DNA from 4 places in the Paenibacillus sp. FW104-T2 genome. Region 2 is predicted to be linked to each of the others. Evidence: riboswitches for the same ligand, from Rfam matches in the RefSeq annotation. Region 2 holds a riboswitch; each other region holds the start of a gene.
What was found. A riboswitch is a leader RNA that binds a small molecule or an ion and turns the genes downstream of it on or off. The one in region 2 is predicted to bind thiamine pyrophosphate.

Region 1 (7,929 bases), on a different contig from region 2:
TCGTAGTATTTTTCTTTCTCTATGTCGGCACGGAGATGAGTCTTGCCAACTTCATGCCTGCCATTCTAATTGAAAAAATGAACATGAAGGAAGCTGGGGCAGCTCTTAGTGTTACCTGTTTCTGGATCGCGATGTCTATTGGGAGACTCTTCGCCGGATATATCGCTGAAAAGTTCCAGTATCGCGTGTACATTTTGTACAGCTGTCTGGCAGCTGTGCTGTTAATGGCCATTTTTCCGTTTACCAACCAGATCTGGTCTGCTTTTCTAATTATTCTCCTGCTTGGACTGGCGTTTTTAGGGGTTTTCTCCATTGCTCTCGTTTTTGCCAGCAAAATGCTGCCAGGAACAGAAGAGTCTACTCCCAGTATACTGATTGCGTCTGGCGGAGTCGGCGGCGCCATTCTGCCTCTGCTTACCGGTTGGAGTCTGGATCATCTGGACATCAATCAATCCACATGGATGCTTGCGCTATTCTCTGCAGGTCTGCTTGTAATCAGCTTGGTTGCTTATCAGTGGCAGAGCAGACAACATGCAGGTTCCGTTTGATTACCGTCTTGCGAATCGTATTAAATTCACCAGTTAAGCTATAATGTAAAGAGGTTCCGCAGCGCATGCTTCGGAGCCCTTTTTGCTTCAACAATCGCACTGTAGAGTGAAACTCGTGCTGTTCAATGGTCTACATCATGATTGCCCAGGAAATAGTTTGCGGCAGTTTATTTCATTTCTGGAGTAAAAAAAAATTAGCATTAATTTATGAATTACATTCAGCAGGTTTACTAAGCTTCATTGTTGATCAAGGGAGCTACCACTTCTTTCCCTTTAATAAATGTACGGAATACATAGCGAACAAGGGGCCCAATAATGAGAAGCTGCAGCGGAAGGGCCAGGCTAAAGTTACGAGCGATGGTGTGAAGATAGGTTTCGAGGAGCGGTTTACCCACCAACTGATTCGCAAAATAAGACGTGACCATACCATAAAAGGACATGATCAAAACCATGCCAACAACCATGCAGCAAGACATGGCCACTATACCGAGAAGCTTGTTGGACTTGTCAAACGGCAGTGAAAAAGCAACTTTCTGGGCTACCGGACCGACAACAAAGGATTCCACCAGGAAAGCAATAGCAAAACACAAAACAAACTGAAACAGTAATTCAAGTGGGGATAATCTACCGATTAATCCGTTGTAAATCAGGTTGAAGGACATCATCACGATGACCATTCCTGTACACATCATCAAGCCAAAATAAATATGTTCTTTCTTCGTGGTTGGCAACTCTCTCTCATCCTCTCTGTTTACTCTGCCAATTATAAAGATCGCGAATATCTCCACATAAGTGAACATTCTGTGAATTTAAATTAAATCACATTTGACAACTCGGAATTAGAAATCTATCATATCCCTTAATATGTAAGAAACAATTTTCTGAATTTGGGAGGTCTCATGATGGGTTTTCAAAAACGTATTGACCACATCGGCATTGCTGTACGTGATCTGGAGACAACACTGCGTTTCTATACGGAGATCGTAGGACTGGAATTGAAAGATCGCGTAACCCACACGAATGGTGTTATTCAGCTCGCTTTCCTTGGCTTCCATGGTAGCGATGAAACGGAGATTGAATTGATTCAGGGATACAGCGATAAACTGCCTTCGGAAGGAACGGTGCACCATTTTGCCATCCACGTGGAGGACCTAGATGCGGAATATAAGCGTATTCAGGAGACGAAGGCCGAGTTTATTGACGGAGAGATCATTACGCTGCCCAATGGCTATCGCTACTTCTTCATCTATGGACCGGAGAAAGAATGGATTGAGTTCTTCCAGCGTTAAGTCACGGACTACGTCCTTGTTCTTGCACCTATTCAATACATTCCCACAGGCAAATCACCCTTGACTATTCCATCCAGTTCCTGACTGGACACATTCCGGCCCCTGGCCTATAATTACACCTAGTAATGCCCGTAACTTCATAGTTTCCCAGGGGAGTCGGAATTGGCCGGCTGAGAGTGTATCCCATCAAGATACTAACCCTTAGACCTGATCTGGATCATGCCAGCGTAGGAATCGGAGTATATCGAATTGGCCCAGCCATGTGCTGCAGCCACCTCTCTAACGCCTGCACGCGTCCCGGATTACGGGGCGCTTTTTTTGATGGTATCTTTTTGACACAAAAAGTACGTCATCCGGATCATAGCTGGTATAAATCGAAGGATTTATGCACCATGCTTGGATATGAAGCCAAGGAGTACCCCGCGCCACTGGCCGGACCATATGAAGGAGAGAAAAACAAGATGAGATGGCGTAAAATGATCGGACTCCTGCTCTTGTGTGTGACACTGGTCACCGTCGCTGCATGCGGCAGCAAGGAAGCAGCACCTGCAGGACAAAACGGCAGCAGCACCACTGAAAACAGCAGCGAAGGTGACGGCGCAGCATTGAAGGATGTTAAAGTCGTGCTCGACTGGACACCCAATACGAATCACACCGGGCTGTATGCCGCCGTGGATCAAGGATTTTACCAGGCAGAAGGCTTGAATGTCGAGATTGTGCAGCCGGGAGCCGGCGGTGCAGATACGATGGTAGCCTCAAACGAAGTTCCTTTTGGGGTAAGTTATCAGGAGAGCGTAACACAGGCCCGTACACAGGACGTTCCGCTCGTCTCCATTGCAGCGGTCATTCAGCATAATACGTCAGGATTCGCCGCTCCGGTGGACCGAAACATTAAATCACCCAAGGATTTCGAAGGCAAATCCTATGGCGGCTGGGGATCACCCGTTGAAGAAGCAGTTATGCAATCCATTATGGAAGGCGAAGGCGCCGATGTGTCCAAAGTGAAGAATATCAATATGGGCGACGCCGACTTTTTTACCGCAGTGAAACGGGACATTGATTTTGCATGGATTTTCTATGCATGGACCGGCATTGAAGCCGAGCTGCGCGGTGAACCCCTCGACATGCTGTATGTGAAGGATTATTCCGATGCGCTGGACTATTACACGCCTGTACTCGTGACGAACGAGCAGACCATTCAGAATGACCCGGAGCTGGTGAAGGCGTTTATGAAGGCTACTTCCGAAGGGTATCAATATGCGATTGATCATCCCGAAGAAGCGGCAGACATTTTAATCAAGGCTGTACCTGATCTCGATAAGGACCTTGTGGTGGCAAGTCAGAAATGGCTGAGCCCGAAATACAAGGATGACGCTCCGCGCTGGGGTGAGCAAAAACAGGAAGTGTGGCAGAACTACACGGACTGGATGTTTAGCAAAAAACTGCTTGATGAGCAGATCGATGTATCCCAAGCCTATACGAACGATTTTTTACCCCAATAAAGTTGAATCGAAAGGAGCCGTGATCTCTCATGGCAAGTACACTGCTTAGCATTCAAGTGATTCCCAAAACGCCGAATGGCGAAAATTCGTATCCTTATGTAGATCGGGCCATCGAAGTGATTCAGCAATCCGGCTTGAAATATCAGGTCAATCCGCTCGACACCACAATGGAGGGTGAACTGGAGGAACTGCTGGAAGTTGTCCGTAAAATGCATGAGGTGCTCGTGGAGGCTGGCAGTCCAAGCATCATCTCCCAGATCAAAATCGCCCACAGCCCGAACGGCTTCAGCATGGATACCCTGACGGAGAAATATCGCTAATGCATACGTACTTCAAAAGTGTATGGCCGCCCATTGTGGCGGTTATTCTCTTTATAGCCATATGGCAGGGCGCCGTTTCCCTGTTTCATATTGAGAAATGGATGCTGCCTGCACCTTCGGACATCGCGCACGAAGCCGCTTCCCAAGCAGAACGCCTAGGCATGCATGCCTGGGCGACCATTCAACTTACATTAGTTGGCTTCGCCGCTGGCACGCTGGTTGGGCTGCTGATCGCGATGGTGCTGCATTTGATTCCATTTCTGAAATCTGCCCTGTATCCTTTACTTATTCTTAGTCAAAATATACCGACAATTGCGCTCGCTCCGCTCCTGCTGATCTGGTTCGGATTCGGACTGCTGCCCAAACTGATTACCATCATCCTGGTCTGCTTCTTCCCCGTTGCCGTCGCTGCCATGGACGGTCTGACACGTACGGATGCTGCCATGATGAATTACATGCGCATGGCAGGAGCAAGACGCGGCCCAATTTTCTGGAAACTGGAGCTCCCGCACGCACTGCCTTCCATCTTCTCCGGCATCAAGATTGCCGCGACTTACAGCGTCATGGGTGCCATTATTGCTGAATGGATCGGAGCCGACAAAGGGATCGGATATTACATGATGCTTCAGAAGTCCGCTTACCGGACAGATCGTCTATTCGTTGCGATTATGATTATTGTCGCGCTCAGCCTGCTGCTCTTCCTGTTCATTGCCCTGCTGGAGAAGCTGCTCGTTCGCTGGCGACCGCAGAAGCGCTGAATCGCAGCAGAAGCACTATACAAGGTTAGGAAGTGAATGTGAGATGACACTCAAATATAACGAACAGGCACCTCCTGCACCAGGCGGAAGCGCCGGAATTTCACCTCGAGAAGAATCACTCCGCACTGCTTCTACCGCTACCTCCGATTCGGGTAAGCAGAGCCTGCCTGCACTGGAAGTACAGGACGTCCATGCTTCCTTCCGGGAACGACGGAACAAGCTGTCAGTCCTGAACGGATTATCCCTGACCGTAGAGCAGGGCGAATTCGTAGCGATCGTTGGGCCTTCCGGATGCGGCAAGAGTACGTTGTTCCATATCATTGGCGGGTTGTTGAAACCCCAAACAGGCCAGGTTCTCATGAACGGACAGAATGTGACCGGGCAGCGGGGCAAAATCAGCTATATGCCGCAGCAGCCCGCTCTCTTTCCTTGGCGTACCATTGAAGACAACGTGCTGCTTGCCGGGGAAGTGTCAGCACATACGCCACCCAAGGCAGAAGCGCTTGCGGAAGCACGGAAGTGGCTTTCCAGCGTCGGTTTGGGCGGGTTTGAACAGGCATATCCGCACATGTTATCGGGCGGTATGCAGCAGCGGGTAGCCTTTTTACGTGCCCTGCTCAGTCCGCAGGAACTGATGCTGCTGGATGAGCCCTTCAGCGCCCTCGATGCGTTGACACGCAGTGACATGCAGCGATGGCTGCTCGATATATGGGAACAAAACCGCCGATCCGTACTGTTTATCACCCACAATATCGAAGAGGCACTGCTGCTTGCGGATCGAATCTATGTGTTATCCAACCGACCTGCGACCGTGCTGCATGAGGTACATGTCCCTTTTGATCGTCCAAGACGTGAAGAAATAACGGAAGAGAAGGCTTTCCTTGAACGCAAACGGCAGATTTCGGAGTGGATGAAAGAAGAACAGAAAAAAGCCCGGCTAACTCCATAGCACGGGTTTTTCGTTATATTTTTCCAAAACAGTGATCCGCATTCATCATATTCACGTATCAACCTTCAAAAGACAAAAGATGACTAGGAGGGGCTACTTCATGCATTCCCAAGCTTTTGCACCACTGATTGATGCACATATCCATTTTGACAAATATACTGTGGAGGAACAGCAGCATATGCTGCAATCTTTCCCGGATCAACAGGTTGAGGCTGTCATCGCCGTTTCCATGAATATCACCTCGGCACAGGATAATCTGGAGCTGGCGAGACAGAATCCCCGATTCATCTATCCGGCTTTTGGCTTCCATCCTGAACAGCCCCTGCCATCGGTGCAGGATCAGAATCTTTTCTTCGACTGGATTGAAAAGCATATCGAACAAGCGGTAGCCATCGGGGAAGTTGGACTGCCCTACTACAATCGCCAGGAAGCAGAACAGGCAGGATTTGCTTTTGATCAGAGTGGATATATTGAGCTGCTCGAACGCTTTATTCAACTCGCCAAGCGGCATAACAAACCCATCGTGCTTCATGCCGTTTACGAGGATGCCGATATCGTATGCGACTTGCTGGAACAATATCAAGTCAGACGCGCCCATTTCCACTGGTTCAAGGGTTCCCGTCAAACCGTGCGGCGAATGGCGGATAATGGGTACTTCATCTCTTTCACGCCAGACATTCAGTATGAAGAGGAGATTCGTGAGCTGGCAAGACAATATCCATCTGAACAGGTCATGGCAGAGACGGATGGGCCCTGGCCTTTCGAAGGGCCGTTTCACGGACAGATGACACATCCCGCCATGACGAGGCAGGTGATTCAGGCCTGGAGCGAGATTACGGGCATGGGAACCGAGCGGGCAGCACGTCTCTTTTACCAGAACTCGAAGCGGTTCTACCGTTTACCTTAATGTACAGCACAGATAGACGACAAAAGGGTCAGCTGGATTTCCCGGCTGACCCTTTTCGTTGACCTTAATTAACGTTTCATAAACCCTCTGCCTTCGAGATACGATTTCATCTGCAGACGTGCCGGCTCGGTAAGACGTTTGGCCATCAATTCGGACCACGGCGTCGTACGTTCACCATTCGTGCGGGCTCTCATATAGGCTGTAGTGGTTTCGTCATAACTTTCCACGCCTCGGAGCGTCTCTTCGGCATCATAGCGATTACGATGGAGAACAGCATTCAGCGGCAGACGCGGACGTATGCCGGTTTCCTGGTCGGCTATACCGACACACATGCCGAAGACAGGGTATACGCCTTCCGGCAGTCCCAGCAGTTCAGTCACTTCTTCAATCTTGTTACGCAGACCGCCGATATATACAATCCCGAAACCGAGCGACTCAGCAGCCAGAGCGGCATTCTGGGAGGCAAGAGCCACATCGATCGTTGCTACCATAAAATTCTCTGTGGAATCAGCATAAGACTCCTTCTCCGGGTGGTGGCGCTTCGCCGCATCACTCAGACGATACAGGTCTGCACACCACACGAGGAAAACAGGGCATTCTTCCACATAAGCCTGGTTGCCTGCGAGTGCAGCGAGCTTCGATTTTAATTCTGGTTCCGTCACCGCAACGATGCTATATGCCTGTACACTGCTTGAAGAGGAAGCCATCTGCCCGGCAGCCACGATTGTCGCAAGCTGCTCCTCGCTTACCGGATCCGGCTTGAATTTCCGCACTGAGCGGTGTTTCATCATCAATTCAATGGTTTCATTCATGTCTGGTTCACTCCCAATCCTCGTAGTACGAACTCAATCGTCTGTTCAGCCAGCTTATCTGTATCTATATCCTCATAGTTAAACGTAAACCGTGAGTTTTTGGCACGTTTGTGTGCCAGAGCCACACCCATGACCTGAAGCATTGCATAAGATACGGAATCAATCTGGAATACACCCTGGTCTTTACCTTCCTGCAGCAAATCATTCACTTTAGTCCAGACAGGGTCCAGGAACCGAAATACGGTGGCCGTGCGATGAGTGTTCAGTGTAATTTCAAGCTGTACAATGTCGCTCATTTCCCAGTCCGTCATCGTGAACTTCACGACTTCACCTACAATTTTGCTGATACCCTCCACAGGGGACATGGACTCTGCAGCCAAATCAGTCAGCATGTGATCAGGAAAGAAGTGCTCAAATATCGCTTCAAACACCTTTTCTTTGCCGCCAAAATGGTACGAGACCAGTGACACATTGGCACCCGCCTCATCACAGATTTGACGAACGCTTGTCCCGTCATACCCCTGCTGCGCAAAAAGTTTTTTGGCTGCGAGCAAAATCCTCGTTTTGATATCCAATTCCGGTTCCGTCATTCCGTTCGCTCCTCTTGTCCGTTCTTATCTTGCTCCAGCTTCCGGGGCTGCAGCCAGCTGTTTCATCTATTTATTATGAAAGTTTAACTTTCAAAGCGCAAGGCATGACCATATCATGTCAGAGCTCTAACTGGTCCTGATATACAGCAGGCACCCCGGTTGAGATCCACCGGGGTGCCTGCTCCAATACTATAGAGTCATTTACATCTGTAATATTAGCTGTTCACTTGAGCCGGGCTTGGTGCCCCTGCTGG
Region 2 (7,929 bases):
CCATTGCTGCAAAATTCAGATTCGTTTGAGCAGGTCAGACAAACTCGCATCGTCATGAGCGTACAGGAGAATCTCGCTGAAGTCATTAATCGGCATAATGAGTTTGCAAGAAGAAACGGGATATCCTATACGTTTACCTTGCCTCTTATTTCTCAGGAGGATTGGTACAATACGATTAATGATACGGGGATCATGGCCTTTATTCAAGGCTTGCCTGTAGGGATCCAGAAGGTAAACACCTATGCCATCGGTGGAGGAAGGTTGGTTAAAAGAACAGCAGTCATTGGAGGGATAGAACCTTCTACCGGCATAAAGTATTATTATCCAGCAACTTGTAAGAATAACTTCCGAGCTGAAGAAGTTTTTACCGATGCGAAGCAGGCAGCGGCGGCGGGGTATTTTGAGGGGAATTGTTACATAAACAAGGTTGTTCACTAAGTAAGACTGCTGCGCTTACTACATTGCTTTCAGAAAAGGCAGGTCCTGTGCTAAAATAGGGTTTCAGTTCAGAACTTGACCGGTATCAACAATACCGAATAAAAAGTAATGTTAAATAGATAGGAGCAACCTCATCTCATGAGTTTATTGTCAGTGGAGAACGTCAGTCACAATTTTGGTGACCGCACGTTATTTAAAAATGTATCTTTTCGTTTACTTGCAGGAGAGCGTGTAGGCTTGGTCGGAGCAAATGGTGTAGGAAAGTCCACTTTAATGAACATTTTGACCGGAAAATTGCTGAAAGACAGCGGGAAAGTAGAGTGGACACCAAAAGTCCGTTACGGATATTTGGATCAGCATACCAAGCTGACTCCTGGCAAAACAATCCGTGACGTTTTAAAAGATGCCTTCCTTCCCCTGCTTGAACTGGAAAAAGAAATGATGGCCATTACAGACCAGATGGCTGATGCAGACCCAGACCAGCTTGAAAAACTGCTGGAAGAAATGGGTGAAATCCAGGAGCAGCTTGAACAGGGCGATTTTTATTTGATTGATGTAAAAGTGGAAGAAATGGCGAACGGCCTCGGATTATCCGCTATTGGGCTTGATCGTGACGTCGCTGCTCTAAGCGGTGGACAACGGACCAAAGTATTGCTCGCCAAGTTGTTGCTCGAGAAACCGACGGCTCTTTTGCTGGACGAGCCAACAAACTACCTGGACGTGGAGCACATTGAATGGTTAACGCGATATTTGAAAGATTACCCTTATGCATTCATCCTGATTTCACATGATACGGAGTTCATGAATGAAGTCGTTAACGTCATTTATCATCTGGAATTTGCTAAATTGACGCGTTATGCTGCCAACTACAATAAGTTTCTTGAAATGGCCGATATGCAAAAAGCACAACATATCGACGCTTATGAGAAACAGCAGGAATATATTAAGAAACAGGAAGATTTCATTCAGCGTAACAAGGCAAGAGCCTCCACTTCCGGACGTGCCAAAAGCCGTGAGAAACAGCTGGGCAAGATTGAACGAATTGATCGCCCGGATGAAGCAGCAAAGCCGACATTTAAATTCAAAGATGCCCGTGCCAGCAGCAAAACAGTATTCGAGGGAATTGATTTCGAGATTGGTTATTCCTACCCTTTGCTGCCTAAGATGACAATGACCATTGAACGTGGTGAGAAAATAGCCATTGTTGGATGTAACGGTGTAGGTAAGTCGACACTTCTTAAAACCATATTGGGCAAAATCCCGCCGATCAGCGGTAAAACGTTCCTGGGGGATTATCTGGAAACGGCTTACTTTGAACAAGAAGTTCGGGCTGGTAACATTACCCCAATTGAAGATGTGTGGAACGAATTCTCCCATCTAACTCAGAATGAAGTACGCGGGCATCTGGCCCGCTGTGGTTTGAAAAACGAGCATATCACTCGTCCGCTGAGTGCACTTAGTGGGGGAGAACAAGCGAAAGTTCGCTTGTGCAAGCTTCTGATGCGTGAAAGCAACTGGATCCTGTTTGATGAACCGACAAACCACTTGGATGTAACAGCAAAAGCGGAGCTAAAACGAGCTTTACAAGAGTTTAAAGGTACAGTGCTGCTCGTTTCGCATGAACCTGAATTTTATCAGGATTGGGTCACCAAGACATGGGACGTTGAAGCCTGGTCTGAGAAAAACTAGTTGTTGCGGAGCAATCTAGTGCTCTACAATCAAAACATTCAGCAACATGAGTTTGAAAATCAACGGTGACAAAAAAAGGTGACTATGGTAACATAGGCTACAACTTCATACGATCACTAGGGGGGCCGCTCGATGCGGCTGAGATGGAATAATGCGATTCCGGACCCTTTGCACCTGATCTGGATTATACCAGCGTAGGGAAGTGGCGCGTTTTAGTTAATGATATGGGCAAATTAATATTCGATTTTGTAGCGAATGTGAATGCTCACAAGTGGAACATGAAGGTATCTCGTATATATCAGGGCTATGATTTAATAGCTTGTATACCTGACAACTGGCATGTGAAGCTCATTTAACTAACTGGACATGTTATCGCGGCCACTCCCTACGGGAGTGGCTTTTTTGTGCTTACATATTGTGACGGCAAGGAAGGTGAAACCAAACGGATACCTTTAAAAAACCTGTGAAATCACTATCGTTTGAACTGCATGCTGTTTCACCAGGGGTAGGGGATCAACAACGTTTTCTGAAGATTGCAGCGGATGCATGGCCTTGGCTTGACTATATCCACATCCGGGAAAAACATCTAACCACCGAACAAAAAATTCAATGGGCTCACAGTTTGCTGAACGCAGGAATTCCATCTGACAGGATCGTAATCAATGGTCTATGTGAGCTGAATAAGTTGGAGAAACATGTTTTCATTGAGAGGATTCATTGGGGTCAGTCCGATATGGCGACTACTCAAGGCAGCAGCCTGAACAAATGCGATCGACTTCGTCTCGGTATCTCTGTTCACTCTCTTCACGAAGCTAGAGCAGCTGAAGAACGGGGAGCGGATTATCTCTTTTATGGTCATGTATTTTCCTCCAGCAGTAAACCTGGGATCAAGCCGAGAGGGATAGATGCACTGTCTGAAATATGCTCAGCTGTTTCCATTCCCGTAATTGCCATTGGCGGAATTGAACCGGCAAACATAGCTGCTGTACGTGCAGCCGGAGCAAATGGTGCGGCAGTAATATCTTCGATCTGGACCAGTGATAATCCGGAAAGTGCGGCAGCAGCCTTGAGGTGGGCTATTGAACGATAGAAAGAAAGAATGAATAACGGAGGTGAATGAATGAACGGAGAAGCAAGAGGCCGAAGACGAAGTGGCAGCCTTTACCGAAATGGAGCAGCTTGTACGACCCAAATACGTGGAAATATTCGTGGCAAGCTTCATGCGGAAACTATTATTGTGGGAGGCGGCGTTATAGGTTGTGCCATCGCGTATGAGCTAGCTTCACGAGGTAAAGAAGTGATTTTAATCGAGCGTGTGCGTATTGCAAGTGAGACATCTTCTGCGGCAGCGGGCATGTTAGCTGCAGACAGCGAGACGTTTCATACTACTGTGATGTCAAAGCTAGCATATGAAAGTAGAAAACGACTGTATCAGCAAAAAGAACAGCTTGAACTACTAAGCGGCATTGAAATTGGCCTGCAGCAGAGTGGATTTATTACACCATTTCGGAATGAAGCCGAGATGAAAACGTATAGCGATTCGAGAAGAAGTACAGTTTTGCCTACAGAGCAAATGTGGTGGGATCATTCAAAGCTTCAACGTGAAGCCCCATGGATAAGCAAGGAAACTTTCGGGGCTCTATATAGGGCTTCAGAAAGTGAACTTCTCCCTGTCAATTTGGCACGTGCCTATGCGGGAGCAGCTCAAACAATGGGAGCTAAAGTAATCGAAGGTGTACACAATGTTAGTCTAACTGCGGATTCGAGTGGAATCCAGGGTGTGGAAACGTCGATTGGAAGATTAACGTGTAAACATGTGGTTATCACAGCTGGATTACAAGGTGGAGATATGTTGAAGCAGGTGGGTCTTAACCTGCCCACTCTTCCCGTAAAAGGTGAAATTGCAGCAATACAATTTCCGAAACATGATGCAGATTACAGACCTGACAAGACGGTTTATGCAGATAATGTATACATTGTCCCCAAAGCAAACGGCGAAGTTTGGATCGGAGCTACCAGTTTACCGGGACGCTCAGATCGAGAAGTTACTGTTGAAGGCATCCAAAAGCTGCTTGCATCCGCAGCAGGGTGGGTCCCTCGAATACAGCAAGCCCAGTTTATCCGTGCCTGGGCAGGGGTTCGACCATCAACCCCTGACGGTTTGCCTTATCTGGGAGCTTGTAAAAGCATACCCGGGTTATATACCGCGTTTGGACATTACAGAAACGGCATCTTACTGAGTGCAATTACCGGCAGCCTGATGGCTGATTTGATGGCTGGCCATTCTTCGGAGGAGCTTGGCATTGATGAATTGCGTCCAGAGCGTTTGAGCAGAAAGGAGATTATGCAGTGAACATCATCGTAAACGGGCAGAGCATGAACATTGACGACGATTTGAATCATGTGGATCAGTTGCTGCAATCCTTTAATTTGCAGGTGAAAACTGTGGTGGTTGAGTTAAATCGTCAGATTTTGATGAGGGAACACCATGCATCCACCGTATTAAGAGACGGAGACCGAATTGAGATCGTACATTTTGTGGGAGGCGGTTAAAACATGCTGAAGATAGGACACCATTCATTTCATTCTAGATTGTTGTTGGGTACGGGCAAATTTGACGATTTGGATGTACAGAGTCAAGCGGTAGAAGCGTCAGGAACCGAAGTGTTGACTTTTGCCGTTCGACGTTTGAACTTGGAAGATCGGGATAAACGCCACTTCCTGGATACACTCGATTTGAAGCGATTCACTTTACTCCCTAACACCGCGGGTGCTTCCACGGCAGAAGAGGCCGTCCGAATCGCTGAACTTGCCCGTGCCTCAGGACTTTGTGATATGATAAAAGTAGAAGTGATCGGAGATGGGATCACACTGCTGCCAGATCCGATCGAAACATACAAGGCCTGCGAGATCCTGTTGGAAAAAGGATTCATCGTACTGCCTTATATCTCGGATGATGTGATTTTAGCCAAACGGCTGCAGCTGCTTGGGGTTCATGCAGTCATGCCTGGAGCTTCACCGATCGGAGCAGGAAGAGGCATTATCAACCCGTACAACCTGGAAATTATAATGGAGCAAGCGGTTGTTCCTGTAATTGTGGATGCCGGATTGCGTTCCCCCAAAGATGCTGCATATGCCATGGAGCTGGGGGCGGATGGTGTGCTGTTGAATACGGCGGTATCCGGTTCGGGAGATCCGGTTAAAATGGCAAAAGCGATGCGAATGGGAGTTGAAGCGGGAAGACTTGCTTATGAAGCAGGCATGATACCCGTTAAGCGTTATGCGGCAGCCAGCAGTCCGGCGGAAGGAATGGTTCATACATGATAGAAGAAACAAATTCAACGGAGCAAAGTGATCGATATTCGAGACAGGAACGATACGCTCCGCTTGGCAAAGAAGGTCAGCGCAGACTGAACAACAGCAGGGTTGTTATCGTGGGTGCCGGTGCACTGGGAACCGGCATTGCAGAGACGCTCGCCAGGTCAGGTATTGGACACATTACCATTGCGGACCGGGACTATGTGGAATGGAGCAACCTGCAGCGACAGCAGCTCTATGTTGAACAGGATGCAGTTCAGCGAATGCCAAAAGCGATGGCAGCCGAAAAACGCCTGCTCGATATCAACTCCTCGGTTGTCATTGAAGGCAAGGTGATGGATGTCCGTGCAGACGAGCTGGAGGATCTCATTCAAAATGCAGATCTTATCATGGATGCCACGGATAATTTTGATACAAGGCTGCTGATTAATGACATGTCCCAGAAATACCGCATTCCCTGGATTTATGGAGGGTGTGTGGGAAGTTATGGTATCACGTATACGTTCCTGCCCGGGGATACCCCTTGTCTGAACTGTTTACTTGGCGAGGTACCGCTCGGTGGAGATACTTGCGATACATCGGGGATTATACCCCAGGCTGTGCAGATGGTAACGGCGAACCAGACAGCAGAAGCGATGAAGCTGCTTAGCGGTAATGAAGGTGCGCTGCGGCGTAAGCTGTTGTCGTTTGATGTATGGCGGAATGAGTACATATCCATTAATGTGGATGGTGCCAAAAAAGCAGATTGTCCTTCCTGCGGAAATACCGCTTCCTATCCATACCTTTCCGCTGCAAATCTGGAGAAAACGGATGTGTTATGCGGTAGGGATACAGTTCAGATTCGTCCTTCTCGCTCGATGAAGCTGAATCTTCAAGATACGGCTGAGCGTCTGAGGAGACTTGATGAAGGACCCGTTGAAGTCAATCCGTTCCTGATCTCTTTTACGACAGGGGTGCATCGATTGGTTATTTTTCAGGATGGACGTGTTCTGGTTCATGGCACAAAAGATACTGCAGAAGCTCGAACACTCGTACATCGATATTTTGGCTAAATGATTAAATTCAACAGTCTGTTCCCTATAGGGGAATGGACTTTTTCGTTTTACGGCATGCTAAGCAAACAATAGGTTGCTGTACTCCAGGTGGAAATGATAAGCGAACTGGTCATTTAACACCTTGACAGCGGTTGAGACAGGCCGGGTGAAACGAAATGAAAACGTCCATTTTACTTATTGGTGCCAAAGACCGAACGAACTCGATTAAGGAAGTGTTGTGTACCGAGAGTTACTCCGTTTTTGATATTAAATGGGAAGAACTGTATCAGGAACAGGACGCCCAGCTGGAAACCTGCAGCATGATAATTGGCGTAGTGGATGAGGAGCATGACAATTCAATTGTCGAGGAACTGCAATGGCTAATGGAGTATAAGGAAGGCGTCGTTCCTATTATCGTGATTACACCACAGGCAACCCCGGAACAGATCGTCGCTTGGCTTGATCAAGGCGCAAATGATGTCATTGTTGAACCGTTTCAGTGGAAGATCGTGATGGCGAGAATTCGAAATTTACTCCGAGTCTTCTCGAATGCAGCCCGAACGGATGAGGAGGTCATCGTTGTGCATGATCTTAAAGTGAATCTGCGTTCACGCAGGGTAAGCCGTTCAGGGGAATACCTCATGTTGACACCAAAGGAATATGAACTGCTGGAATTTTTGGCCAGGCATGTGAATGAGGCGTGTACGCGGAGTGCAATTCTAAGGGAAGTGTGGGGGTATGATTTTGCGATGGATACCAATGTAGTTGACGTATATATTAAACATTTGCGTGTTAAGGTTGATAAAGGGAGAGATATTAAACTGATCCATACCGTACGCGGCATCGGCTACATGCTTCATACCAGTTAATGAATGACTCCCAGCATCAATATGACCTTAAGTTACCAAAATACGCCTGTTTGTAATCCTGAGAAATCCGGGTAAATATAAAAGGACCGGATCCAAGATCCGGTCCCAACTGCCTGTCTATAGTAGAAGTTAGAGTATAACTACAGTACGCGGCGAGCTTTAATATATGTTCTTTTCCAAGTACCGGAATTCAGATCCGAGATGGTTACACCAGGAGAGCCGTAAGTGTGCAGAATTTTGCCATTGCCAGCGTATACTCCTACGTGAGTAATGTTTGAACCTGTGGAACGACTTCCGCTCGAGAAGAATACCAGATCTCCTACACGCAGGTTAGCCTTCGATACAGCCTTACCTTCTTTGGATTGTTTAACAGACGTACGTGGCAAATCTACACCATACTTCTTAAAGATATATTTCATAAAAGAAGAGCAGTCAAAATTTTTCGTAGTGGACGTTGACGCGCCAAATTTATATGGTGTTCCCGTAAATTTTTTGCCGTAGTTTACAATTTGTTGTCCAGTAGATACGGATGCAGTTGCTGCTTGTGCAACAGGTGCATTTGTCATTAATACAGCTCCAAA
Region 3 (7,929 bases), on a different contig from region 2:
TGAGGGAATTCAAAAAATCTGGGGATAACAGCGATCGGAAGAGGGTACTGCAATCGCAGTGTTAAGTGTAACGTTTATAGGCTCAACTTATTTATCTACCAAAAGGAGGAACCAAGATGATCCGCATGCCTATTCAGCAAATGATCCCGTACCACCACCAATATCCGCGCAACACGGCGACCACTGCTCCCAAAAAGGAGAATGAGAACACTCAAGGTCTATCCTTTCACGAGATTCTGCAGCAAAAAATGGCTCAAAAGAACGTATCTCCTTCCATGCGATAAAATGAAACCTGACTGTATTGGAGTCTGACTATAGAACCGTCCTTCTGCCATGTGGCGGAGGGACGGTTATTGGCATTGATTTAAACGCTGTACAGTTCCCGGTCGCGCTCCTATAATGGATTAAATATCTGCAGCACTTACGGCTCATAAAAAGAAGCATTGGCAAAGGGGAAGTCATTATGATCACAATCGGCTGTTATCACGCTCACTACTCCAACATCGCACTCATTGAAGAAGTGCTCGCCCCCTATGAAGTGGAACTTGTGCATTATGTCGATCCTGGTCTGGATCGCCTTAAGCAGGATACGGACTTCTCAGAGGCTGTCATTCGGGAAAAGGTATCCCAGACATTACAGTGGATTGCCCAATGTCATGCAGATGCGATTCTAGTCACCTGTACTCTATTTGCTGCAGTACTGGCGCACGAAGCACAGCAAGTCTCCATCCCCGTTATCGGTATTGATGATCCATTATTGCAGAAGCTGCAGCAGGATTCGCAGGAATACATTCTTGCTTTTACCAATCCAGCAACGGTTGAAGGAACGATGGCGCGGGTGAATGAAGCACTACAGCAAGGTGAAACTAACGGGCAGGCAAACGTTGTGGCTGCTTCGAGAACAAAGGCCGCATTAATTCCTGGTACATTTGAGCTGATCATGCGCGGCGATAAGGAAGGATATATGGAGGCGGTGACAACGGGCTTGCAGCAACTAGCTGCACGGTCACCAGAGAAAACCATTGTAGCTGCTCAGCTATCCATGGCTCCCGCGGCTGCCCTTGCCTCAGCAAATACGGTTAGGGAGATCTACAGCCCGCTTGCATCGCTGGCATCTTATTTGGAGCAGCAATTAAATATTGGTAGGCGTTAGTTAGGGGCCGTTCTTCTCCCAGTAGTGGAGAGAACGGCTTTTATATATCTTAGACAGCCCAAATTGGGCTGTAATGGCGCTTAGGTTCGCGTCCGGTATTCCTCAGCCTTTTCCTGCATTCCGGCTGCCACAGCCTCATTCTCGGATAATCCTTTGTCCGCGGCAAACGCACGAATATCCTGCGTAATGCGCATGCTGCAAAATTTAGGTCCACACATGGAGCAGAAATGGGCCTCCTTGGCCCCTTCAGCCGGGAGTGTCTCATCGTGATAGGACAGCGCACGTTCCGGATCCAGGGACAGGTTGAACTGGTCCCGCCAGCGGAATTCGAAGCGGGCCTTCGACAGCGCGTCATCCCGGCGCTGTGCACGCGGATGGCCTTTGGCCAGATCAGCGGCATGTGCCGCAATCTTGTAAGCAATAACGCCTTCCCGGACATCATCCTTGTTCGGCAGGCCCAGATGTTCCTTTGGTGTCACATAGCAGAGCATCGACGTTCCGAACCAGCCGATCATCGCCGCTCCAATGGCTGAGGTAATATGGTCATAGCCTGGTGCAATATCGGTTGTCAGCGGACCAAGTGTATAAAACGGTGCTTCCTTGCAGATCTCCATCTGAAGGTCGACATTCTCCTTAATCTTGTGCATCGGCACATGTCCTGGCCCCTCAATCATCACCTGCACATCATGCTTCCACGCAATCTGTGTCAGTTCACCAAGCGTAGCAAGTTCAGCCATCTGGGCTTCATCATTGGCATCATAGATGCTGCCCGGGCGGAGTCCATCTCCGAGAGAGAAGGCTACATCATACCTTTTCATGATTTCACAGATTTCCTCAAAATGCGTGTACAAAAAGTTCTCCTGATGGTGTGCAAGGCACCATGCCGCCATAATGGAACCACCTCTGGATACAATGCCGGTCATCCGTTTGGCCGTCATCGGTATGTAACGCAACAGTACGCCTGCATGGATCGTAAAGTAATCCACACCCTGCTCTGCCTGCTCAATGAGCGTATCCCGGTACAACTCCCAGGTGAGTGCCTCGGCTTCGCCATTCACCTTCTCCAGCGCCTGATACAACGGCACCGTCCCGATTGGTACCGGAGAATTGCGGATGATCCATTCCCGGGTCGTATGGATATCCTTGCCCGTGGAAAGATCCATTACCGTATCGGACCCCCAGCGTACCGCCCAAGTCATTTTCTCCACTTCTTCTTCAATCGAAGAGGATACGGCAGAGTTGCCAATATTCGCGTTGATCTTCACGTGGAAGTGACGTCCGATCAGCATCGGTTCGCTCTCTGGATGATTAATATTGGATGGCAGAATGGCCCTGCCGCTCGCCAGCTCCTGCCGGACGAATTCCGGCTCCACGCCTTCACGAATAGCTGCAAACTCCATCTCAGGCGTAATGATGCCCTGCCTCGCATAGTGCATTTGGGTGACACAGCGTCCGGATTGTGCACGGAGCGGTTTGCCGCGGAGGCCTGGATATTCTTCAGCTCCGGTTCTCTTCCCTCCAGGCTTCAATCCGTTATCCTCCGGTTTGACGGTACGTCCCTGGTACGCCTCTACATCGTTTCGTTCTGTGATCCAGCGTGCACGCAAAGCTGGCAGGCCTGCCCGGATATCGGCGTGAAATCCAGGGTCCGTCATAGGGCCGCTCGTATCGTACACGCGCAGCAGCTCGTTATGCTCCACCCCTTGGGGTGTATTCGTGTCATGAAGGGCAATTTCACGCTCCGGTACAGCAATATCCGGCCGTGAGCCCTGAATGTAAACTTTGCGGCTGCCGGGAAACGGTTGAACCCGTCCGGCCGCCACTGTTTCCTTTTCCAACCCCTGTCCTGAATGCTCCTGTGCCGTTGTTCTGTTGTTTGTGTTCATCGCTACCTCTTCCTCCTCGTTGGTCGTCCCATGGATGGGCCAGTTTGATCGCTCGTGCACCCGTTCCATATCATCCACGCATAGGCAAGAAAAGAGCGGCCAACTTCCGAAGAAAGAACATTACAGCGGCATAGTGCAGACAGAATCTGGCACAGGCATAATCGGGTTATACCCAACTCCAGCTCTCCCGCAAAAGAAGGTAACCACCTCTGCTGCGGATGATCGCTTGACACTGTATATAAAAAAGCCGGTTCCCGAGGGAACCGGCCTATGTCCATCACCCCATAACAAGCCTGATGTCAAGCTCCCTCAAGTGGAGACATGCCAAAGGCTGGATTATGCAGTGTTCGTGGTTGTATCGCCGATTACTTCCCTACGCTGGTATGATCCAGATCAGGTGCAAAGGGTCCGGAATCTCATGCGATCCCGTCTCAGTCCGGACAATTCGGACTCCCCCAGTAACGTTAACAGTTGCGGTATGTGTACCGCAGTTCCATATTCAATTCATTGCAGCCCCCACTGGGCTGTCCATTACAGACTAGCGCAAGCCAGTCAGAAATACAACCCTTTTTCTTCCAGACACGCCGGATCAGGACAACATGAGGCCCATCTGCGCGGCTGCTTCCTTCAGCACAGGTGCATATTCGTGCAAAGTTTCCTGGGACAGGCGGCTAACGGGACCTGATACGGATAGTGCAGCAGCAATATTCCCCTTTCGATCCATAATAGGAACCGATACTGCAGCCGCTCCAGGCTCACGTTCTTCGTAGCTGGTCGCATATCCATTCTCCCGGATATCGCCCATCTGGGCCAGGTAAACTTCGGGATCGATAAATACGGGCCATTCGGGGCCATTCATCAGTTCCTCCCGGTCTTCTTCCGTCGCAAATGCCATGAGTACCTTGCTGGATGCCCCTACGGATAGAGGAAGACGTACGCCAACCGGAGCCACCCGCCGGATGGCCTGATCACTCTGAACAGCCTGAATACGGATACGCTCACTGCCATCCCGCAGGTACAGACTGACCGTTTCTCCCAAACGATCTCTGAGCCGCTCCATTGCAGGAAGCAGCAAAATGGCAGGATCATCACTGCGGGACATATGAGCAGACAGCTCCCAGATTCGAATGCCGAGCCTGTATTTCTCAGTGGCCGCATCGCGAATGACGAAGCCCTTCTCCTCCAGCGTCGCCATCAGACGATGAACCGTACTTTTGTGCAAACCAATCTGGCTCGCAATTTCTGTGAGTCCAAGATCGCTGCGTGTGGTAAAACATAATAATATATCCAGCGCCCGTTCCACAGCCCGGACGGTTAATTTGCGGTCTTCCATGGCATAATGCCCTCCTCATGTTTCATCACATGAAACTTGGTTACATAAATTATATGAGAAACAATCTCATCTGTAAACCAAAATGAGCCAAATCATGACGATATGAAGTGTAAATATTTTCTTTTTATAAGACTAAATCCCCTGCAATTTGCACCATCAGGAAATGTTACCCATATATCTTTCGGACTATATAACAATTGCGTAACAAATGCCTCCAATCAATTGACTTTGACTATATGGAAACATACGATAAAGATATAAAAGCAAGACTTTGCTGCATAGGCAAGCAAGGACATCAAGCCATATGATCTGATCTGAACTCGTTGTTATCTTCAATTGATCTGAATAAGGAGGGGCAATCATGTTTCCGACATCCCAGAGCGAAGCCCCGCTGCAAACGAAAGTGTCCGATCTGCCTTCTTCGTTATCACCGAGGCTGATCCGGTTCAAACATATTATCGTAGCGTTGCTGCTCTCCGTTGTATTTTTTCTGCTCTTTTGTTTCATTGCCTTACACGGCTATATTGCCTGGGTACTATCCAACCCGACCGTAGCTCCCGTGTTCTCCAATCCAATGCAGGCCAAGAACATGAAGTACGAGGATATCACGTTCCCGGCAGCAGATGGCAGCCGTACGATGCAGGGCTGGTATATCCCCGCAGACACGGATGTCAACAAAACCATCATCTTCAGTCATGGATATGGGGCCAATCGGGAGGAAACCTGGGTTCCCATGTATGACCTGGCTCACTATGCCCACCAGCTCGGGTTCAATGTAGTGATGTTTGACTATGGTTTCGCCTCTCAGGTGAACAAGGCAGTCGCTACAGGGGGCAAAGCCGAGTCCCAGCAATTGCTTGGTGCCATTCAGTTCGCCAAGCAGCGCGGTGCTCAGGAGCTTGTCGTCTGGGGATTCTCGATGGGCGCAGGCACAGCATTACAGACGGGGCTGCTCACCGAGAACGTGGATGCCATGATTCTCGACAGCACTTTCCTGCTGGAGCCGGATACGCTGTATCACAACATTCATAATCAGATCGATCTGCCGCGACAACCCACTTTGCAGATCATGAATCTGTTATTCCCGGTTCTGAATGGCACCGGATTACAGCAGATTCCGTATCAGGAAGTCAAAAAGAAAGACTATCCGTTCCCCATCTTCTTCATTCACGGGACGGAGGATGAGAAGGCTCCATATCCGATCGCCGAGCTTCTCGCCGCCAACCAGACGAACACCTACTCAGAGGAATGGATCGTACAGGACGCGCATCATGAGCTGATCTTCAGGGAACATCCGAAGGAGTATCTCCGCCGTGTCTCTACGTTCCTGAGTCATGTGACGAAAACAAGCAGCGACGATGTGGAAAATACCAATGCCGGAGGAGAATAAAATCTTCCGGTGATCAGAGCCCCTATGGGGCTCTTTTTTTATGCACACATAGGACAACATGGCAGGTGAATATACTTTTGGGACGATTATAAAAGGTTAATCACACCCTATCCCTTGAAGGCCGATATGACATTTTAATTGAATGGAGGTTTGCCGCATATGAATTGGTCTGGCTATGGACCCTTGCTGCCTCTCCGCATTCTGGAGGAGATCAGGTTCTGGAAGGAGCAGGAGAAAGAGCATACGCTCGTTATTCGGGCACTGGTTCCCGATCTGGAGCCCACTTATGTGAAGCTGCTTGAAGAATGGGCAGTGACGTTTGAAAATACCGAGAAGGTAGCCAACCAGCTGTTGAAACAACTGTTACCCGGAACCCATCCCCCTGCCCCTTACATCATCGGAAGCGTAGAACAGCTTGTCTCCTCTGCACGTTCACAATCGCGGGAATTCATCAGGCAGCTGTACGTCCTGCTTGAGCAAAGTGCCGCCGTGCAAGCTGTCCCGCTCGCTAAGGCAGTCATTCTGCACTTTATCCGCGAATCGGAGTATTTCCTCGGTGTACTCGATACCTTGATTCAGCCTGGAATCATGCGAGATTCGGCAAGTGATGCTCCCTTTTCTTTGGATAAGTATGTTCAATTGTCAGGACGCACCGAGCGTGAAGCAGCGGAGGAGCCATCATCCATGGCTGGAAAAACTAACGCTCCGTCAGCTCCCGCACCTTCATCTTCTTCTTCACAGGTCCAGTCTTCAGAGGTCTCCGGTCTATCGCCATCTTCCGGTACTACAGAGAGCATCACCTTGCCTTCTACACCTCCTGTGAAGGAGAGACCTGTTCCGATTGGAGGACACACGCTGCCTCCTCTGCCCTATGCCTACAACGCACTCGAACCACATATTGACGAAATGACGATGCGCATTCATCACGATAAGCACCATCAATCCTATGTGGACGGACTCAATACAGCCGAGAAGAAACTGGCAGAATCACGTAAAAAAAATAATTTCGAACTCGTCAAACATTGGGAACGAGAACTTGCCTTCAATGGTGCAGGCCACTACCTTCATACGATCTTCTGGACGATCATGAATCCCAGAGGCGGCGGCAAACCTTCCGGATTACTTGCTGAACAGATCAAACGGGATTTTGGCAGTTATGAGGCATTCAAAAATCAATTCACTGAAGCCGCTAACAAAGTGGAAGGCAGCGGCTGGGCTCTCCTTGTCTGGAGTCCACGGGCTCACCGTTTGGAGATTTTACAGGCGGAGAAGCACCAGAACCTGTCCCAGTCCGACATCGTACCTCTCCTGCCGCTGGATGTATGGGAGCATGCCTACTATCTGAAGCATCAGAATGAGCGCAAGAAATATATCGAGGACTGGTGGAATGTCGTCTATTGGCCTGCGGTGGCTGAACGTTATGAAACGGCACGCAAGCTGTTGTGGCCACCCTACTAGAAACGAAAAGGGAAAAGGGAAAAGGGAACAAGAGAAAAGAGATATCTCCAGCCGGTAGACTGCCAGATATCTCTTCTTCATTTGCAATAAAAAAAGCAAGCCTCCTGATTCAAGAAGACTTGCTTGTATTTAGATAAGGTCACTGACGCGTCATGCTAGACTAGGAAGCACAGCCCTCGCACGCAACATAGTTGTCCCCAACCTGTTTGCTGATGGCAATCAGATCCCCCAGCTTGATATCTTCCTCACCCGTGAATTCCAGGTCGGCAATACGTGCAACGATCAAAGCCGCAGCTTCTTCCTTGCTTGTTGCCATTTGGCTGAATTCAGACTTCTCGCCTGAAGAAACAACCTCATATTCAAATGTATATCTTAATGTTTCCATCTTGGCACTCTCCTTCCGAAATCACATCATATCATCTCTATTAACCAATTCCAAGTGTTCTCGAACGATACTAATCGTAGCGCAGTTTCATCTGCTCTGCCGTCTGCCTGACTGCCTCTCGATCAACGGACAATACGTGGTCAGTCTCAGCCATAGGGTATCGATTACGAAGCGTACGGACCAAGGAAGCGGTGTAAGCTGCTGCAGAAGGCACTCCTGCGAGCTCTTGAAGACTCGCCATGGTGCCCGGACGAACATCGGGATACCCTTCCTGCAGGCCGTCTGCTGCATGCTGATAGAACTTGCGTACATCTGCCGCCAGCT
Region 4 (7,929 bases), on a different contig from region 2:
TGCTTTGTCAACGATCACTGTTGCTAGAACGGAGTTCACCGCATGAATACTGTTAGGGCCTCCGCCATAAATCTCAGTGGTTCCCGTAACATTAACATTATCAAGAGTCACGTCACCGTTTTCTACGGACTCAAGTATTCTCAGATTACCATTTATTTTGGTGTTTTTTAGAGTGACATCTTTAGAGCTAATAGTTACATTTCCAGTTACATCCCCAAGCGTATATTCACCTGGAGCGGTAAGATTTTTACTAGGAGCTTGTTCCCCGCCCCCATTATTTCCACCATTGTTACTACCGTTCCCTTTATCTCCGGAACTGCTACCACTACTTCCTTTACTACTACCCTCAGAAGGTTTTGTCGTTTCCGGTTTTGCTTCGTTAGATTCTTCAGTTCCGTCCTCTGTCTTGGCCGGAGTCATGTAACTATCATATGTAGACTTATTCATTACAAATTCATAGGCAAGTCTCGCTAACGCTTGGCGATCTGCTATTCCTGAAGGATTAAATTTTACTGTTCCATCTTTTTGAACTAATCCTTTGATGAAACCAGATTGGTAGGCCAATGCTACAGAATCTTTTGCCCAGTTCGATACTTGATCCAAATCAAAAAGTTGAGGTTTGGATGTTTGGCTCGTTACGTCTTGTTGGTTCCAACCAAAAGCTCTAACGAAAAATACAGCTAATTCTTCTCTTGTTACGTTCTTATTAGGTGAAAAGCTATCTTTCGAAGTACCTTGAGCAATACCAGATTTGACAAGTGCGCCTACATACCCAGCATACCACTGATCTTCCTTAATATCCTTGAACTTGCTAGCTTCAGCAGTATCCGGATTTAATTTAAGGGCACCAACCATGATTTTTGCCAGTTGAGCTCGTGTTACTGCATCAGACGGCTTAAAGGTTCCATCAGAAAAACCTGTAAGTATTCCTTGTTCAACCAATTTGGTTATTTCAGTTTTGGCATACGAATGATCAATATCAGTAAAAGAACTCTTAGAAGTAGCTACTTCTGCCGATACAGATAAATTAAGAGATAACATGGAGACAACAAGTGACGTAGAAAGCATTAATGATAGTTTGCGATTAAACTTTTTCCATTTTGAATTCAAAACTCAAACACACTCCTCAGTAGGCTTCTAGTAGGTAAAAATAATAATATGTGAATCTATGGAACTATATCACCTCCTGATCAATAGGATAATAATACCATGCAAACTCATAAAAACAAGATTATTAAACTATGATTTTACAAAAAAGTTGTAATTCTGAATTGATTTCAATTTTATTCTCAAAACAATTCTGCAAAAAAAACAGAAAAGCGCACCACCCGAAATAAACATTCGAATGGCACGCTCTAAACACATTTTTATTTGACTAGGCTCCGAACCGCTGACGATATCCGCACTTCCGACATAGCTCCTCCACAGCTTCCCGCTTGGAAAAACCATAAACCAGATTGTTCGCCCGCTCACCTTCGACAATCTCCGAGAAAGACTTCTCATGGACGTTACCGAGATTAATGACACCTTCGCCATCGAGGCAGCATGGAACAACCGTGCCATCCACAAGGACCGCCGCCTGACTGCGAAGCGCATGACAGAAGCCTTTGCCATCATCCTCTGGTGCATCCAGACTTGGCCACTGGAACTCATGGTCCTGGTTGAGATAGACATTCGGCGCAATTTTGACGCCGCTGCCTGGAACCACCTTTTCCTCAATGCGGAAATCCAGGTTGAACTCGCGCTCCAGTACCTCCAGTGTTTCCCGGTTCCGATTCATCTGGGCATTCGTGAAGTTATCCTGCGTCAGATTCCAGAGCCGGAACGAGATGATCACATTGTGCTTCACCGCTTCTCTCGCAAAGGACAAAATATTATTGAGGTATCCCTCACGGTCCGTCGATCCCTCGTGCCCGTCGAAGCTGTGCAGCGAGAAGTTCATTTGCCGCAATGCCGGTTTGCCAAGCAGTTTATGCTGGGTCTTGGGCAGCAGTGTTCCGTTCGTTGTTATGTTTACCTTGAATCCCTTCTCGTGCGCGGAATCCAGTAACAAATCAATTTTGGGGTGAAGTAACGGCTCCCCTTTGACATGCAAATAAATGTGTTTGGTATGTGGCTTAATCTGATCCAATATATTGTTGAAGACTTCAGGGTCAATGAATCCTTTGGCACGCTTCGTCTGCGGACAGAAGCTGCACGCCAGGTTACATATGCTTGTAATTTCAATATATACTTTCTTGAACGTTTTCAACTCGGGGTCCCCATTCTGCTTAGGAGGGAGAACAGTCCCACCCTCATTTGTAATCCGGCCCATATGTGCCATCCCCATTATATCGGGTTAGGAAGCCAAGGTAAATCCGCGAATGAGTTTAACGGTGTAACTTTTGCCTCTAAGCCCTCTTTACATCTCGCGGGAATGTGATATATGCTGTGTACACAACTGCATATCTTGAACGATTGCACTAGGGGAGCCTTGCGGCTGAGACGAATGAACGTATTCGGACCCTTTGAACCTGATCTGGATCATACCAGCGGAGGGAAGTGGAGCGGACTTTCAGTTAACGGATTTTTTTCATATTCATATGAACATGAATGTCGGTTGAACTTAATAGGCCCACTCATTTCTCCGGAAATGGGCGGGCTTTTTCGCGTTTACATACAGATCGCATACAACGTGCATTTCCGTTCAGGCAGTTTTTATTCCAAGGGGGTCAAGGAACCAAATGAGCAACGATGTACAGATTGACAACATGACCTTCACTTTTCCGGATCAGAGACATTCCCCCGTCCTCTCCAATGTGTCGATGTGTGTAAAAAAGGGAGAATTCGTCTCGCTGATCGGCTCCAGCGGGTCGGGCAAGAGTACGCTCTTCAAGCTGCTGGCAGGCTTGCTTGAACCGACGGACGGCACGATCGAAATTGCTGGGGTGCCGCCAGGACAGCGACTTGGTCGAGTCGCCTACATGCCGCAGAAGGATTTGCTGTTATCCTGGCGGACGGTCATGGAGAACTGCCTGCTTCCATCGGAGCTTGCCCCGTGGAAGCAGGACAAGGTGAAGCTGCGCGCTGACATTATGGCCGGACTCGACAGATTCGGCTTATCTGGCTATGAGCATGCCTACCCGGACGAACTGTCCGGCGGCATGAAGCAGCGGGTTGCCCTGCTTCGAACGTTGTTGACGGGAGGACAGCTGATGCTGCTGGACGAGCCCTTCGGCGCACTCGATGCCATGACCAAGCGAGAGATGCATCGCTGGCTGCTTGAGTTGTGGGAAAGCCTCGGCAAAACGGTGCTGTTCATTACGCATGATATCGAAGAAGCCCTGTTATTAAGTGACCGGATTGTCCTTCTCACTCCTGGCGGTCGGCAGCTGCTGGACACGACGGTGCCTCTGCCCCGTCCGAGACATTCGGGCATGGTCTACGATCCGGATCTGATACGAATGCGACAACGGTTGGAGGAACAACTACATGCGAAGCTTTAGCGTCAGCAGATGGTTTGCCCGCTATGGCCTGTTCGCTGCGCTTCTCCTCCTGATGCTTGCCAGCTGGGAATGCATCGTACGATTGGGCTGGGTCCCTTCTTTTATTATCCCTGCACCTACATCCATAGCGAGTTCTCTAGTTGAGCATCGGCATCTGCTCCTGGGAACCCATCTGCCTGCCACATTGATGGAGGTAGCAGTTGGCTTCGGCTTGTCCATCGTGGCCGGAAGCGCTTTGGCAGCGGGTATGCACCTCAGCCGTTCGATTGAAAAAGCGCTGTATCCCTTCATCGTAATCAGCCAGACGATTCCACTGATTGCCCTGTCTCCTGTGTTCATTCTGTGGTTTGGCTACACGCTCTGGAGCAAAGTCGCTGTGGTGTTTCTGATCGCTTTCTTCCCGATTGTGGTCAGCACCTATGATGGTCTCCGTCAAGGCGACCCGGAACAGCGCGAACTGCTGATGACCATGGGAGCAAGTAAGTGGGATCTGTTTCGCAAGCTTCAGGTACCTCTTGCGCTGCCCTCTTTCTTTTCAGGATTGAAGATGTCGGTGGTGTACTGCGTGGTCGGGGCAACCATTGGCGAATGGCTCGGAGGCAGCAAAGGTCTTGGTTATTTCAGCCGCAGAATGTCCAGCAGCATGAATACCGACGCAATGTTTGCATCCATTCTGCTGTTATCCCTGCTGGGCATCGGTCTGTTCGTGCTTATTGCCTGGCTGGAGCGAGTCCTCGGATTGAAGCGGAATGCAGAGCATGCACGCAGAGGAAAGTCGATGAAAAGGCAATCGCAATGAGATAACAAGTGCTGCTCCTTCCTGTCGATCTCTTTAAAACATATCAGCGATTGGAACCAAACAAAAATGAAAGAAACGAGGCCCATTTATCCATGAAAAAAAAGAAACTCATTCACATCCTGCTTCCTGCCCTCATCTGTTTATTACTGATCGTCAGCGGTTGTGGCAATACGGGTGCGAACCCATCATCGTCCGATTCCGATCCCCAGGTACAGGGCACAGATTCAACAACAACCGGATCGTCGTCTGGTGACCATGATTCATTGTCCATCATGCTCGACTGGTATCCGAATGCAGTCCATTCCTTTATATACGCTGCACAGGAGAATGGATATTTCGCAGACCAAGGTCTCGATGTGGACATTCAGATGCCTGCCGATACGAATGATGCACTCAAACTTGTAGCCGCTGGCAAAGTGGACCTGGCGCTGAGCTATCAGCCGCAAATTTTGCTAGCCCGTGGAGAAGGCATTCCCGTACGATCCATTGCTGCTGTCGTTCGGCATCCACTCGTTCATCTGCTGACGAAAACGGACGGCAACGTGAACTCGCCCAAAGATCTTGAAGGACTGACGGTAGGGTATTCCTCCGTTCCCCTATATGAAGCCATGGTGCGTACGATGATTAGTCAGGATGGCGGCGATCCGGACCGTATGAATTTGGTGGATGTCGGTTTTGATCTGATCCCTTCGCTTGCCTCCGGTCAGGCCGATGCGATCATGGGTGGTTTTATCAATCATGAACAGTTGATTCTTGAGAAAGAAGGTCATCCCGTTAAGTCAATTAACCCCGTCGATTACGGCGTGCCGGATTATTACGAACTCGTTCTTACAGCAAGCGACGAGGGAATTGAGGCGAAGAAGGATCAGCTCACCCGCTTCGTCAAGGCGATCCAGGAAGGTCAGAACTATGTGACCGAGCATCCCGATGAAGCTTTGAACATCCTGCTCGCACACGAAAATGAGACGTCCCCGCTGGATCGGGAAATTGAAACAAAGAGCCTGGACATCCTGCTCCCGCTCATGACTGAAGAAGGTATTCCGTTCGGCTGGCAGGAACCTTCCTCCTGGGATAACGTGCGGAAGTGGCTGGTACAACGTGAATTGATTCCGGATTCGGTACAGGCCGAGGATGCGTTTATCAACTTGCAGGATAAGTAAAAAGCAGTTGCTGCTAAAAAATAATCGCTTACCAGGAGGGAATTTCAAATGTCATATCTGGCACGTGTTCGTACTCAAAATCCACTGGTTCACAATATCACCAACCTCGTGGTTGCTCCCTTTACGGCCAACGGTCTGCTCGCACTGGGCGCCTCTCCCTTCATGGCCTATGCACATGAAGAGGTAGCCGATGTCGCTGAAATGGCCGGAGCGGTCGTGCTCAACATTGGCACACTCGATGACAAGGTTGTCCAAGCCATACGCCTCGCCGGACAATCGGCCAATGCCCATCATGTGCCAGTTGTACTTGACCCGGTGGGAGCTGGCGCTACGGCCTATCGCACGGATACGGTTCAGATGCTCGTGCACGAGCTTCGACTTACCGTACTGCGGGGTAACGTAGCGGAAGTCGCCAATGTCATAGGCGAGAACTGGAGCATCAAGGGTGTCGATGCAGGCCAAGGCGAAGGTGACCGCACCGGAATCGCCGAGCGGGCAGCACAGAAGCTTGGCTGTGTTGTCGTTATCACTGGACGCGAGGATGTCATTACGGATGGGCAGACCACGTTCCTAACGCAAAATGGCCATGCCCTGCTCACCCAGGTCACTGGCGCAGGATGTTTGCTTAGCTCCATCATAGGTGCCTTTGCTGCGGTTGCACCGTCTGGAGAAGAATTGCTAAGCAGTGTTGTTGAAGCACTTGCCTTCTATGGCGTTGCAGCCGAGATCGCAGCAGCGCGCACAGCCAACCTCGGGCCAGGCAGTTTCCAGATCGAGCTGTTAAACCAGCTTGCATTGGTAACTCCGGACGTGCTTGCACAGCGGGCTCAGGTGCGACAGCTTGGCGGTGATACCCAATGAGTATGGCGCAGGCACTCACGATTGCCGGGTCGGATAATGGCGGCGGGGCCGGTATTCAAGCGGATTTGAAAACCTTTCAGGAGCTGGGCGCTTACGGCTTGTCTGTTATTACTGCGGTTACCGCACAGAATACACTAGGCGTTCAGGGAGTCTATCCGGTTCCTTTGGAAGGCATTGCCCAGCAGCTCGACTCCACAGGTGAAGACTTCCAGCCCGGAGCGGTAAAAACAGGCATGCTCTTCAGCGCAGAAACCATTCGCTTGGTTTCCGAGAAATGGCGGCAATTCGGCTGGACCAATCTGGTCATTGATCCGGTCATGGTAGCGAAAGGTGGTGCCCCTTTGCTTCAGCAGGAGGCGGTACACGCCCTGATCACGGATCTGCTTCCACATGCATTAATCACAACACCGAATATTCCGGAAGCCGAACTGATCACCGGAATGACCATCCGCAATCTGGCGGATCGTGAAGAAGCCGCCAGACGAATCGTGCACATGGGCTCCGCGTATGCTCTGGTCAAAGGCGGACATGCTGAAGGTAACGGGATGATTGTTGATGTGCTCTATGACGGCACGACCTTTCACTATTTGGAGAACGTACGCATTGTGACACGCCACACCCATGGGACCGGATGTACGTACTCTGCCGCCATCACGGCCGAACTGGCCAAGGGCTCGTCTGTCCTGGCTGCCGTAACAACCGCGCGAGCGTTCATTCAGGCAGCCATTGAGGATGAACTGGGGATTGGGAGCGGACACGGGCCAACAAATCATTTTGCGTATCAGCGCAGACAGCGGGGTGAGCAGTGATGCGCAGATGGGATGCAGAGGCGGTACGCCAGGCCATGCAGGTGTACCTGGTGATGGGCAGCGTGAATACAGCGCTGAACCCTGTGGATGTGCTGCGCCAAGCCATCGCCGGCGGCATCACGCTGTTCCAGTTCCGCGAGAAGGGAACTGGCGCACTTGCTGGCGAAGCCCGCATCACGCTTGCGATGCAGCTTCGCGAGGTGTGCAGCCAGCACGGGATTCCGTTCATCGTGAACGATGATGTGGAGCTGGCTGTGGCCGTGGAGGCCGACGGCATGCATGTCGGCCAGGACGATGCGGACGCGGCGCTGGTACGCGCCCGCATCGGAGCCGGGCGGATGCTTGGCGTATCCGCCCACTCCGTGGCTGAGGCGCGCCGTGCCGTGCAGGCGGGCGCCGACTATCTTGGCGTCGGGCCCATGTACCCGACGCGCTCCAAGGCGGATGCCCACGCTGTGCTGGGCCCCGCCGGGGTGGCGGAACTGCGCGCCGCAGGCATCGCAGTTCCGGTGGTGGGTATCGGTGGCATTACGCCCGAAACCACGGCCGCCGTGATGGCGGCAGGAGCCGACGGCGTAGCCGTCATCTCCGCCATCGCGGGCGCGGCCGATGTGCGCGCAGCGGCTGCGCAGTTCGCTGCGGCGGTGCGTGGGATGCAGGCATAGCCGTGCCTCCCCTCCCCACACGCTGGGGCAGGCTGCTCCTTCAGACTGGCTTCCTCACCGCTTACTCCCAACATTCATCATTGTTCATACTTTTTGGATGCGGCCTCCTGGCTCGCATCTTTTTTTACCTGTTGACTCTCACGTTACGTG

Region 1: it holds a riboswitch for thiamine pyrophosphate, as region 2 does, so the genes downstream of both, AC3WQ3_RS11135 (ABC transporter substrate-binding protein) here and AC3WQ3_RS13190 (thiamine phosphate synthase) in region 2, are expected to answer to the same signal.
Region 3: it holds a riboswitch for thiamine pyrophosphate, as region 2 does, so the genes downstream of both, thiC (phosphomethylpyrimidine synthase ThiC) here and AC3WQ3_RS13190 (thiamine phosphate synthase) in region 2, are expected to answer to the same signal.
Region 4: it holds a riboswitch for thiamine pyrophosphate, as region 2 does, so the genes downstream of both, AC3WQ3_RS17835 (ABC transporter ATP-binding protein) here and AC3WQ3_RS13190 (thiamine phosphate synthase) in region 2, are expected to answer to the same signal.

What each region holds. Positions count from the first base shown of each region.
Region 1 covers NZ_JBYTCE010000007.1:104,839-112,767, reverse strand. Annotated here, with positions in the region: gene AC3WQ3_RS11150 (MFS transporter) at 1-548, shown strand, start outside; gene AC3WQ3_RS11145 (DUF2798 domain-containing protein) at 779-1,279, opposite strand; gene AC3WQ3_RS11140 (VOC family protein) at 1,451-1,837, shown strand; TPP riboswitch at 1,977-2,089, shown strand; gene AC3WQ3_RS11135 (ABC transporter substrate-binding protein) at 2,299-3,339, shown strand; gene AC3WQ3_RS11130 (MTH1187 family thiamine-binding protein) at 3,369-3,659, shown strand; gene AC3WQ3_RS11125 (ABC transporter permease) at 3,659-4,417, shown strand; gene AC3WQ3_RS11120 (ABC transporter ATP-binding protein) at 4,461-5,366, shown strand; gene AC3WQ3_RS11115 (TatD family hydrolase) at 5,467-6,273, shown strand; gene nfsA (oxygen-insensitive NADPH nitroreductase) at 6,342-7,085, opposite strand; gene AC3WQ3_RS11105 (TetR family transcriptional regulator) at 7,082-7,675, opposite strand; gene AC3WQ3_RS11100 (YhgE/Pip domain-containing protein) at 7,891-7,929, opposite strand, start outside.
Region 2 covers NZ_JBYTCE010000009.1:25,386-33,314, forward strand. Annotated here, with positions in the region: gene AC3WQ3_RS13180 (hypothetical protein) at 1-438, shown strand, start outside; gene AC3WQ3_RS13185 (ABC-F family ATP-binding cassette domain-containing protein) at 577-2,127, shown strand; TPP riboswitch at 2,236-2,345, shown strand; gene AC3WQ3_RS13190 (thiamine phosphate synthase) at 2,591-3,217, shown strand; gene thiO (glycine oxidase ThiO) at 3,248-4,480, shown strand; gene thiS (sulfur carrier protein ThiS) at 4,477-4,680, shown strand; gene AC3WQ3_RS13205 (thiazole synthase) at 4,684-5,451, shown strand; gene AC3WQ3_RS13210 (ThiF family adenylyltransferase) at 5,448-6,497, shown strand; gene AC3WQ3_RS13215 (winged helix-turn-helix domain-containing protein) at 6,656-7,348, shown strand; gene AC3WQ3_RS13220 (C40 family peptidase) at 7,489-7,929, opposite strand, start outside.
Region 3 covers NZ_JBYTCE010000023.1:41,927-49,855, reverse strand. Annotated here, with positions in the region: gene AC3WQ3_RS23920 (hypothetical protein) at 117-284, shown strand; gene AC3WQ3_RS23915 (hypothetical protein) at 464-1,153, shown strand; gene thiC (phosphomethylpyrimidine synthase ThiC) at 1,234-3,039, opposite strand; TPP riboswitch at 3,393-3,506, opposite strand; gene AC3WQ3_RS23905 (IclR family transcriptional regulator) at 3,629-4,372, opposite strand; gene AC3WQ3_RS23900 (alpha/beta hydrolase) at 4,734-5,762, shown strand; gene AC3WQ3_RS23895 (Fe-Mn family superoxide dismutase) at 5,922-7,220, shown strand; gene AC3WQ3_RS23890 (hypothetical protein) at 7,381-7,605, opposite strand; gene AC3WQ3_RS23885 (lipoate--protein ligase family protein) at 7,676-7,929, opposite strand, start outside.
Region 4 covers NZ_JBYTCE010000013.1:158,016-165,944, reverse strand. Annotated here, with positions in the region: gene AC3WQ3_RS17845 (S-layer homology domain-containing protein) at 1-1,110, opposite strand, end outside; gene AC3WQ3_RS17840 (radical SAM/SPASM domain-containing protein) at 1,376-2,251, opposite strand; TPP riboswitch at 2,455-2,557, shown strand; gene AC3WQ3_RS17835 (ABC transporter ATP-binding protein) at 2,724-3,485, shown strand; gene AC3WQ3_RS17830 (ABC transporter permease) at 3,472-4,284, shown strand; gene AC3WQ3_RS17825 (ABC transporter substrate-binding protein) at 4,377-5,444, shown strand; gene thiM (hydroxyethylthiazole kinase) at 5,493-6,305, shown strand; gene thiD (bifunctional hydroxymethylpyrimidine kinase/phosphomethylpyrimidine kinase) at 6,302-7,114, shown strand; gene thiE (thiamine phosphate synthase) at 7,114-7,779, shown strand.